Regions from separate parts of the Intrasporangium sp. Soil_C_50 genome, predicted to be linked through region 2. Evidence: predicted binding sites of a transcription regulator. Region 2 holds the regulator's gene; the other holds the start of a gene.
The links. Region 2 encodes LexA, which represses DNA repair genes until DNA is damaged. Its sites were predicted from a motif close to TCGAACANNTGTTCGA; they were not measured.
Positions count from the first base shown of each region.

Region 1: a site for LexA is predicted at 1,174-1,189, ahead of AC3A5R_RS08880 (HNH endonuclease signature motif containing protein). Genes of this name have one in related genera too.

Region 1 covers NZ_JBDGKB010000002.1:297,549-302,457, forward strand. The annotation lists gene AC3A5R_RS08880 (HNH endonuclease signature motif containing protein) at 1-1,166, opposite strand, end outside; gene AC3A5R_RS08885 (HAD family hydrolase) at 1,342-2,046, opposite strand; gene metH (methionine synthase) at 2,051-4,909, opposite strand, start outside.
Region 2 covers NZ_JBDGKB010000017.1:41,489-46,397, forward strand. The annotation lists gene AC3A5R_RS21375 (alpha/beta hydrolase) at 1-324, opposite strand, end outside; gene AC3A5R_RS21380 (hypothetical protein) at 324-629, opposite strand; gene AC3A5R_RS21385 (LysM peptidoglycan-binding domain-containing protein) at 899-1,312, opposite strand; gene lexA (transcriptional repressor LexA) at 1,540-2,247, shown strand; gene AC3A5R_RS21395 (hypothetical protein) at 2,370-3,275, shown strand; gene AC3A5R_RS21400 (PKD domain-containing protein) at 3,291-3,740, opposite strand; gene AC3A5R_RS21405 (DUF6318 family protein) at 4,208-4,792, opposite strand.

The sequences.
Region 1 (4,909 bases), on a different contig from region 2:
GTGATGGTGTAGTCGCCGCGGTGGTGGCTGTCGTGGTGGAAGGTGCACAGGCACAGCAGGTTGTCCAGGTCGGTCAGCCCGCCGTCGCGCCAGTGCACCCGGTGGTGGACCTCGAGGTAGTCGGCCGAGGTGACCGGGCAGCCGGGGAACCGGCAGCCGCGGTCCCGGTCCAGGACGAGGATGCGGGTGCGGTGCGGGACGACGCGGTGGGTGCGCCCGACGTTGACCGGGTGCCCGTGCGTCTCCCAGACCGGGACCAGGGCCCCGTCGCAGGTCAGGCCGTCCACGACGTGCCGCGGCAGGCGCGGGCTGCCGGTGAGCCACCCGCCGTTGGTGTCGAGGTGGACCTGGACCCGGTACCGGGCCCGCCGCGCCGGGGTCTGTTCGGTTCCGGCATCCAGGGACCGGGTCGCGAGCAGCACGAGGGCATCGGCCCAGGTGATGCGGCGCGGGCCGGGTGTGGTGGCCGGGTCGGCGTACGGGTCCTGCCGGTGCTGGTCGTCGTCCCCCTGGCTGGTGTGGGTGGTGTCGGTGACGGTGTGGAACAGGTGGTCCTTCGCCTCGGCCAACGCGGCCCTCACGAGCTCGCCGACCTCGGCGGGCGCGTCGTACCGCAGCCGGAACCGGCCGTCCGCGTCGACGCCCATGCTCAGCGACGCCGGCTCGACCGGTGCCGGCGGGCGCGCCGACGCCTCCGCTTCGTCGCCGTCCTCCCCAGCAGCGGTCACCTCGGCGGGTAGGAGTCGGCCCTCCTCGTCGAAGGTCCGCGGCTCGAGGGTGAAGTCGTACCGGGCGACCGAGCGCTGCAGCTGCGGCACCGTCGCGTACTGGGCGAACTGCGCCACCGTGGCATCGAACGCGGCCGGGGCGTGCCGGGCCACGACGGCGGCCTGGTCCAGGCTGATCCGCCCCTCCCGCAGCGCCGCCGCCGTCTGCGGCAGCTCACCGGCCCGGCGGGCCATCAGCACCACCGCCGCGGCGTGCCCCCGCGACAAACCCGCGCGGACCACAAGCCAGTGCTCCGGCGAGCGGATCCCGGCCGCCTGCCACGACCCCTCCACCAGCGCCACCGCCACCGCATCCACCAGTCGGCCGTGGGCGTCGTGCAGGTCGGCAGCCAGGGACGCGACGAGGTCCCAGTCCTGCTCGATCACTGCCTGCGACATGCCCCTATCGTACAGGTGTTCGAACAACAGGGAAAGGCTTGTCCACACCCAATTCGCTTGGACCACAGTCCGTTTCGGCTCGCAGGAGGAGTGCAACCGTGCCGACCGAGCCGCCTCGAGACACGCCCGGCAGTGAGCGTCAGAGCGCCGAAACCCGCGGACCGCAGGACCGGCGTCAGGACGGGAGGCGCACCGCGGACACGATGCCGGTGAGGTCGCCGGCGCCGACGCCGGCGAGCGTGTCGATGCGAACGGCGCCCTGCACCGTCGGCACCGGGACGACGTGCGGGATCGCGATGGTGGGCACCCCCGCGGCGGCCGCCGAGCGCACGCCGGCCGGCGAGTCCTCGATGGCGACGCAGTCGGCCGGGTCGACCCCCAGCAGCCGCGCAGCCGCGAGGTAGGGCTCCGGGTGGGGCTTGCCGTGGCTCACCTCGTCGCCGGTGACGAGCGCCTCGAACGCGCCGTCGGGCAGGTTGCGCACCACCATCTCGGCCAGGGAGCGCCACGACATCGTCACGAGGACGTTGGGCACCCCGAGCGACCCCAGCTCGAGGAGCAGATCGCGGGCCCCGGGACGCCACGGCACGCGTTGCTCGACCTGGGCGATGACCCGCTCGAGGAGGGCATCGACGATCTCCGGCACGGTCAGCGGGATGCCGGACTGGTCGATGATGAGCTGGGCCGACACCTCGAGGGCGTTGCCGACGAGCTGGTGGGCGTACTCGTCGGTCCAGACGCCACCGTGCGCGGCCACGAGCTCGTGCTCGGCCTGGATCCAGTACGGCTCGGTGTCGACGAGGGTGCCGTCCATGTCCCAGAGGACGGCCGCGGGCAGGGCGGGGCGTTCCGTCTGGGCGGGGGCAGCAGGGGCGCTCACGAGGTCAGTCCTCCGGATCGTAGGCGAGGTTGGCCGAGAGCCAGCGCTCGGCCTCGGCGAGGGTCCAGCCCTTGCGCTCGGCGTAGTCGGCCACCTGGTCCCGGTCCACGCGCCCGACGACGAAGTACTGCGACTGGGGGTGGGAGAGGTACCAGCCCGACACCGACGCCCCGGGCGACATCGCCATGCTCTCGGTGAGCGAGATGCCGGTGCGGGCCTCGACGTCGAGCAGGCTCCACAGCGTCTGCTTCTCGGTGTGCTCCGGGCAGGCCGGGTAGCCCGGAGCGGGGCGGATGCCGGCGTACTGCTCCTTGATGAGCGCCGCGTTGTCGAGGTGCTCGTCGGGCGCATAGCCCCAGAACTCCCTGCGGACGCGCTCGTGCAGCCGCTCCGCGAAGGCCTCCGCGAGCCGGTCCGCGAGAGCCTCGAGCAGGATGGCGTCGTAGTCGTCGAGGCTCTTGCGGAACTGCGCGACGCGCTCGGCACTGCCGAGGCCGGCCGTGACGGCAAAGCCGCCCACCCAGTCGCGGGTTCCCTTGGGTGCGACGAAGTCGGCGAGGGACCGGTTCGGCACGCCGGCCCGGTGCTCGCCCTGTTGACGCAGGTGGTGCAGCACGGCGAGCGGCTCACCGCGGCTCTCGTCGGCGTACACCTCGATGTCGTCCCCGACACCGTTGGCCGGGAAGAAGCCGAGGACGGCGTTGGCGGTGAGCCAGCGCTCCTGCTCGATCCGGTCGAGCATCGCCTGGGCGTCCTCGAACAGCTTGCGGGCGGCCTGACCGCTCGCCGGGTTGTTGAGGATGTCGGGGTAGGTGCCCTTGAGCTCCCACGCGGAGAAGAACGGCGACCAGTCGATGTACCGCCGCAGCTCACCGAGCGGGTAGTCGTGCAGGACGCGCACGTGCTGCGGGGTCGTGCGCGAGCGGGTGATCGTCGAGACGTCCTTCTCCTGCTGCAGCAGCAGGTGCGGGTGCGGGGGCCGGTAGCCGCTCCAGTCGATCGGTGTCCGACGCTCGCGCGCTGCCTCGAGGCTCAGCAGCTTGCGCTCGGTCTTGGCCGAGTGACGGGCCCGCAGCGCGTCGTAGTCGGCCCTGACCTGCTCCATGAGGCGCGGGCGCTGCTCGTCGGAGAGCAGCGCGGCCGCGACCGGCACCGAGCGCGACGCGTCCTTGACCCAGACGACCGGCCCGTCGTAGCGCTGGTCGACCTTGACCGCGGTGTGCGCGCGCGAGGTCGTCGCGCCGCCGATGAGCAGCGGGATCGTCATGCCGGTGCGCTGCATCTCGGCGGCGAACCCGACCATCTCGTCGAGTGACGGGGTGATGAGGCCCGACAGGCCGATGAGGTCGGCGTCGTGCTCCCTGGCCGCGTCGAGGATCTTCTGCGCCGGCACCATGACGCCGAGGTCGATGACCTCGTAGTTGTTGCACTGCAGGACGACGCCGACGATGTTCTTGCCGATGTCGTGGACGTCGCCCTTGACCGTCGCCATGACGATCGTGCCGTTGGTGTCCTTCTGCCTGGCCAGCTCGGGGTCGCGCGCCTTCTCCTCCTCGATGTACGGGATGAGGTAGGCGACGGCCTTCTTCATGACGCGCGCGCTCTTGACCACCTGGGGCAGGAACATCTTGCCGGCGCCGAAGAGGTCGCCGACGACGTTCATCCCGTCCATGAGCGGGCCCTCGATGACCTCGATGGGCCGCCCGCCGCGCTCGGCGATCTCGGCGCGCAGCAGCTCGGTGTCGGCCTCGATGTGCGCGTCGATGCCCTTGACGAGGGAGTGCGTGATGCGCTCGCCGAGAGGCAGGGCGCGCCACTCCTCCTCGCTGACCTCGGCGGCCTCGCCCGTCTTGTTGTACTCCTCGGCGATCTCGAGCAGCCGCTCGGCGGCGTCGGGCCGGCGGTTGAGCACGACGTCCTCGATGCGCTCGCGCAGCTCCGGGTCGACCTCGTCGTAGACGGCCAGCGCACCGGCGTTGACGATGCCCATGTCGAGGCCCGCGGCGATCGCGTGGTAGAGGAAGACGGCGTGGATCGCCTCGCGGACCGGGTTGTTGCCGCGGAAGCTGAAGGACACGTTCGAGATGCCGCCGGAGACCCGCGCGCCGGGCAGGTTCTCCTTGATCCAGCGCGTTGCCTCGATGAAGTCCCTTCCGTACGAGGCGTGCTCGTCGATACCGGTGGCGACGGCGAAGACGTTGGGATCGAAGATGATGTCCTCAGGCGGGAAGCCGACCTGCTCGGTGAGGATGCGGTAGGCCCGCTCGCAGATCTGGGTGCGGCGCTCGAGGGAGTCGGCCTGGCCGTCCTCGTCGAAGGCCATGACGACCGCGGCCGCCCCGTAGCGGCGAACCAGGCGTGCCTGTCGGAGGAAGGGCTCCTCGCCCTCCTTGAGGGAGATCGAGTTGACGATGGCCTTGCCCTGGACCTGCTTGAGGCCCGCCTCGATGACCTCCCACTTGCTCGAGTCGACCATGACGGGCACCCGGCTGATGTCGGGCTCGCTCGCGACGAGGCGCAGGAAGCGCTCCATCGCCGCGACCCCGTCGATCATGCCCTCGTCCATGTTGACGTCGATGACCTGGGCGCCGTTCTCGACCTGCTGGGCCGCGACCGACAGCGCAGCGTCGTAGTCGCCGTCCTTGATGAGGGTGCGGAAGCGGGCCGACCCGGTGATGTTCGTGCGCTCGCCGACGTTGACGAACAGGCTGTCGGCGTCGATCGTGAACGGCTCGAGGCCGCTCAGGCGCAGGGCCGCCTCCGGGACGGCGACCTCGCGGCGGGTCTTGCCGTCGACGGCCTTGGCGATCGAGGCGATGTGCTCCGGTGTCGTGCCGCAGCAACCCCCGACGAGGTTGACGAA
Region 2 (4,909 bases):
ATGGTCGACCCACGCGCCGTCATCGGCCGCACGCCGGTCGGCCCGCGAGAGCAGGTCCTGCGCGGCACGTACGCGGGTAGCGGCCTGGCTCAGGCTGATCGACGCCGCGGCGAGGCACGCGCCGAGCCGGCCGAGGCCGGCAACGAGAGCAGCCGCCCTCGTGGCCGCCGCCGCCGAGGCGGGACCGGACCAACCCCGGGTGCGCCGACGCAAGAGCCTGATGACGACCGCCTCGACGTCGAGCCGGCACCTCTCGAGTCGCCTCGCCGCGGCCAGGAGCACCTCAGGTCTGCTCGACCGGATCCGGCCGACGTCGAGCGTCATCACGGGACACCGCCGTCGGACTCGGCGGAGAAGGTGGCCGCAGCCGTCCGTTCGACGCCCTCGTACAGGGTGGACGCCGCCTCCAGCGCGGAACCCAGACCGAGCAGCTCGAGCCGAGCGTCACGGAACCGGTCTCGCCACGCCTCGACGAGACGCGGGGTCGACGCCGCGGCCTCCCCGCCGGGTAGCCCCGAGGCGACCGCCGCCACCGCGGCATCGGCACGGATCGACGCGAGCCGCGCGAGCGCGGCCCCCATCTCGGCCGCTGCGTCACCGACTGTTGCCGGGTCCACCTCGTAGCGCATGCCCACTCCTTCCTGAGAACTTCACCGTAGGAAGGGCTTTCGGATCGTGGGCTCCTCCGTCCACAGGCGTCGCCCTGGGCCGGCCGTCGGCACCCGGTCGTCCACAGGGCGAGCCAACAGGCCTGTACAGCAGGACGCCGCACCCCGGAGTGGGGGTGCGGCGTCCGGGCGGACCGGCGGGGTCGAAGCGCCGGGCACGCCAGCCGCTGGAGGTGGAGCCAACGCGGCCGTCGGAGATCCGCGCGACACGAACGCGCGCGGAGCGGAGGTCAGGGAGCCGGGACGACGAGACGCTGGCCCGCGTGGATCATCGACGTGGAGAGGGAGTTGGCCAGCTGGAGCTCGGCGACCCCTTCCGAGACCGGCAGGTCGGGCAGCTCGCGGGCGGCGATTCCCGACAGCGTCTGGCCCGACTGGACGGTGATGGACCGCGGCGCGTCGGCGGCCGAGGCGAGCTGGCCGGCGAGGCCCAGGCCCAGCGCGACGAGCACCCCGGCGACGAGGAGGGTGACGACGAACCGCCCGAACCGCGTCAGGCGCAGCGGCGCCTGCTCGGCGCGGGCGGCACGGACGGCGTCAGGGCCGGTGGGAACGAGAACGAGCTGCGGCCTCGAGCGCGGAACGGAGTCCCCCGACTCCAGCTCACGCTGCTGACGAACGGCCTCGAGTGCGACAACGCTCATGCTGACCTCCCCTTCCTGCTGCCTTGCGAACATGTGTTCGATCGAACGTCTGTACGATTTGTAGCACGTATGTTCGAGGAAGTCGAGACACGCATCGAACACGCGTTTGGCAACTGTGTTCGAAACCCGTACGCTTTCCTCACACCACCAACCACACCAGTCACCACTGACACTGGGTCCGCAGCGGCCCGGATCACGGGCTCTGGACGGGCGACGAAGGGGACACCATGGGCGTGACCGAGCTTCCCGACCGCGACAAGGGCGACGGCCTGACGATGCGGCAGCGACGCGTGCTCGAGGTGATCCGCAACTCCGTCGACAGGCGTGGCTACCCGCCGAGCATGCGCGAGATCGGCGAGGCCGTGGGTCTCGCGAGCCCCTCCAGCGTCAGCCACCAGCTCGCGGCACTCGAGCGCAAGGGCTACCTGCGGCGCGACCCCAACCGTCCGCGCGCCCTGGAGGTCGTCTCGCCCGACGGCGCCGACGAGCCGACGCGCCGCGGTCGTGCCGCCGGCTCCCAGCAGCACGATGTCGAGACCGAGGCGGGTGACGCGCGCCCGGAGGCCTCGTACGTGCCCGTCCTCGGCAAGATCGCCGCGGGCGTCCCGATCACGGCCGAGGAGGTCGTCGAGGACGTCTTCCCGCTCCCCCGGCAGGTCGTCGGCGAGGGCCAGCTGTTCCTGCTCAAGGTCCAGGGCGACTCCATGGTCGAGGCCGCGATCTGCGATGGCGACTGGGTCGTCGTGCGGCAGCAGCCGAATGCCGAGAACGGCGACATCGTGGCTGCGATGCTCGACAACGAGGCCACCGTCAAGACCTTCAAGCGCAAGGACGGCCACGTCTGGCTGCTGCCGCACAACGCCGCCTACGACCCGATCGACGGCGACGCCGCGACGATCCTCGGCAAGGTCACCGCGGTGCTGCGCCGCGTCTGACGCCCACTCCCTGCTCTGACGCCTCGCCTCCCGACGCGCCGCGGACGTTCCGCGGCGCGTCGCGACGTATCCGGCGGCCGGGTTCGCCACTCTGAGAGACACACTCGCCTCAGGAGGACGCCATGCCCGACCGTCCGGACCGCGACGTCGTCTTCACCTACCGCTACCTGCGCGGCGGCATGGTGGCGATGCTGCTCATGCTGCTGCTGTCCGTCATCCTCCAGTGGTGGTGGGGCACGAACGGGACGTGCTGGCTCGGCTCGATCAGCGCGTACTACTTCACGCCGTCCCGCACGGTCTTCGTCGGCAGCCTCTTCGCGCTCGGCGCGGCGCTCGTCGTCTACAAGGGGCACTCGCCGGCCGAGGACGTGCTGCTCAACTTCTCCGGGTTCATGGCCTTCGTGGTCGCCATGGTGCCGACGGTCCCCGATGGGCGTTGCAGCACGGCCGGGTCGACGAACCCGTTCGCGCTGTCGACGGCGGCGATCTCCGACGCGGTCAACAACAACGTGTGGTCGCTCATCGCCGTCGGGTTCGTCGCGCTGGTCGTGACGGTGTGGCTGCGGCGCGACGAGCTGGCCGACCCCGCTCAGCGTCCACCGGTCCGGACGATGCTCCTGACCGTCGCCTGTAGCGCCGTCATCGTCTTCGAGCTCGTGCTCTTCCTCGCCCTGCCCGACCGATTCATCGCACTGAGCCACGGCCTGGCGGCCGCGACGATGGTCGCTGGGGTCATCGCCGTCATGGTGCTGAGCGCCTTCCGCGTCGAGGACCGGCACGCCTCCACCGATGAGGCGCTGACGTACAAGCGCTGGTACCTCGCCATCGCCGGCACGCTCGCCGTGCTGCTGACCATCACGGTCTTGGCGCACCTGACGCTGCACGGGTTCGACCACGTGATCCTCATCGGCGAAGTCATCATTATCGTGCTGTTCTGCACCTACTGGATCGTGCAGACCAAGGAGCTCTGGGACCTGCGCGACACCGCCGAGGTCGAGGCCCGCAAGGTCGACGCCGTCGCCGAGTGACCGACTCCGGGTGCGTCAGTTGCGGACGAGGACGCCTCGGGCCTCCTTGACGGTGATCGCGGTGCCGGGCTGCGGGACGGTCACCGTGTCGGGGATGGCGATCCAGGACCCGCCGTTGATCCGGAAGTCGGCGCCGAACGTCACGTCGACGCGCGAGGTGTAGGTGCCCGGCTTTCGGTAGGTGTGGATGATGTCGCCGTCGGGGTACACGCCGCCCGGCGAGGTGGTCGGGCCCTCGCTCGTGCCGTCGCCGAAGCGGTAGACGTAGCTGACGAGCTTGGGCCGGATCTCGACGCGGTAGCCGAACATCGTGGTCGGGTCGACGAGGTCGATCTCGCCCGGCTCGAAACCGGCACTGGCCCAGTCAACCTTGTAGAAGGTCTTGAGGTTGACGAGCGTCGTATTCCCCTTCGGCTGCGTCGAGATCGCACCCTTCGCCCACGCCGTCTTGTGAAACGCGTCCACGATCATAGAGATTGTTGGGGCCGGTTTAATGCCCGGAACGGCCTCGGGAAGACACGTAGTCCCCTCTAGGAACCATCCATTCGGCTCTGCCGCCTCTGCGGTCGGCGAAGGATCATGTTCCTCAGGCTGCCCAGATTTGTCGACCCACCGGCGAAGAACGTCAGTTAGGGGACCCCGCCCCTCGCTGGGCGGATTGTCAGCGCACGCCTCAACGGCAACCGCATAACATTCGCTGCTGGCATCGCGGCCACCCAAATCGCACGAGGCGATTCGCGTGCGATAAATCCAACGTGATTGTGCCTGGACGACCGCCTCCTGATACTCAGCCGTCCACGCGCGCAGAGTCTTCACTCGGATGGTCGCGGCGTCCTTTCCGGCACCCCCCTTGAAGTCTGCCAGCGCCGTCGCGCTACTCGCCGCCAAGACGACAAACGACAAGACGAGAGCAGCAGGGATGCGATGCCCCGTCACGAGACGGTGCCGAAGGACGAAAGTTGCCAACCGGACTTAGTCCACTTGAGCGCCGCCAACATCTTTAGTTCAGCATGCTCATCGGTCTTGACGACTCGCCCCATCGAGTCCACAACGTCGCGTCGTTCTTGCGTGACGTTCGCCGTGAATCGGACCAGGTCGCCCGTCGCAGAGAGAGACTTTAGTGACTCTAAAGTCACCGGAGAGCCGTCGTAGTGATGCTTGAGGCGCTTCAGCTCGGCTGCGTCCGAGCGCCATGAAGCGCAGGCCTCGGACGAGGGCAGGCACAATCCATCGAGTCTCTTGGGCTCCGCCCTCGTCCACGCCCCGTTGAGGCTGTGGATGAAGAACCGAAGAAACGCTTCGGCGCCGGCTTTGTCCTTGGTCTTGGCGGCGTCGGGGAGGCCGGCCGGGAAGGCGGGCCCCGCGCTCGTCGTGGCCGTCTTGGGCGGCGCCGACGTCGTCGTGCTCGTCGTCGTTGACAGCACCGCGGCGCTCGTCTGCGGCGGTGCCGGGTCTCCCCCGGTGCACCCCGCGAGCGCGGTCACGGCCAGCGTCAGCCCGGCGGCGGCGCACGTCATCCTCTGGTGTCTCAGCACGACCCTGGTCCCCTGTTCGGCGAATCTGTGCCCTGCCCACCGGGCGCAAACGGGCGAAAACGTCATCGAACGCTCCCACAGATCCTGCCCCAACCGCAT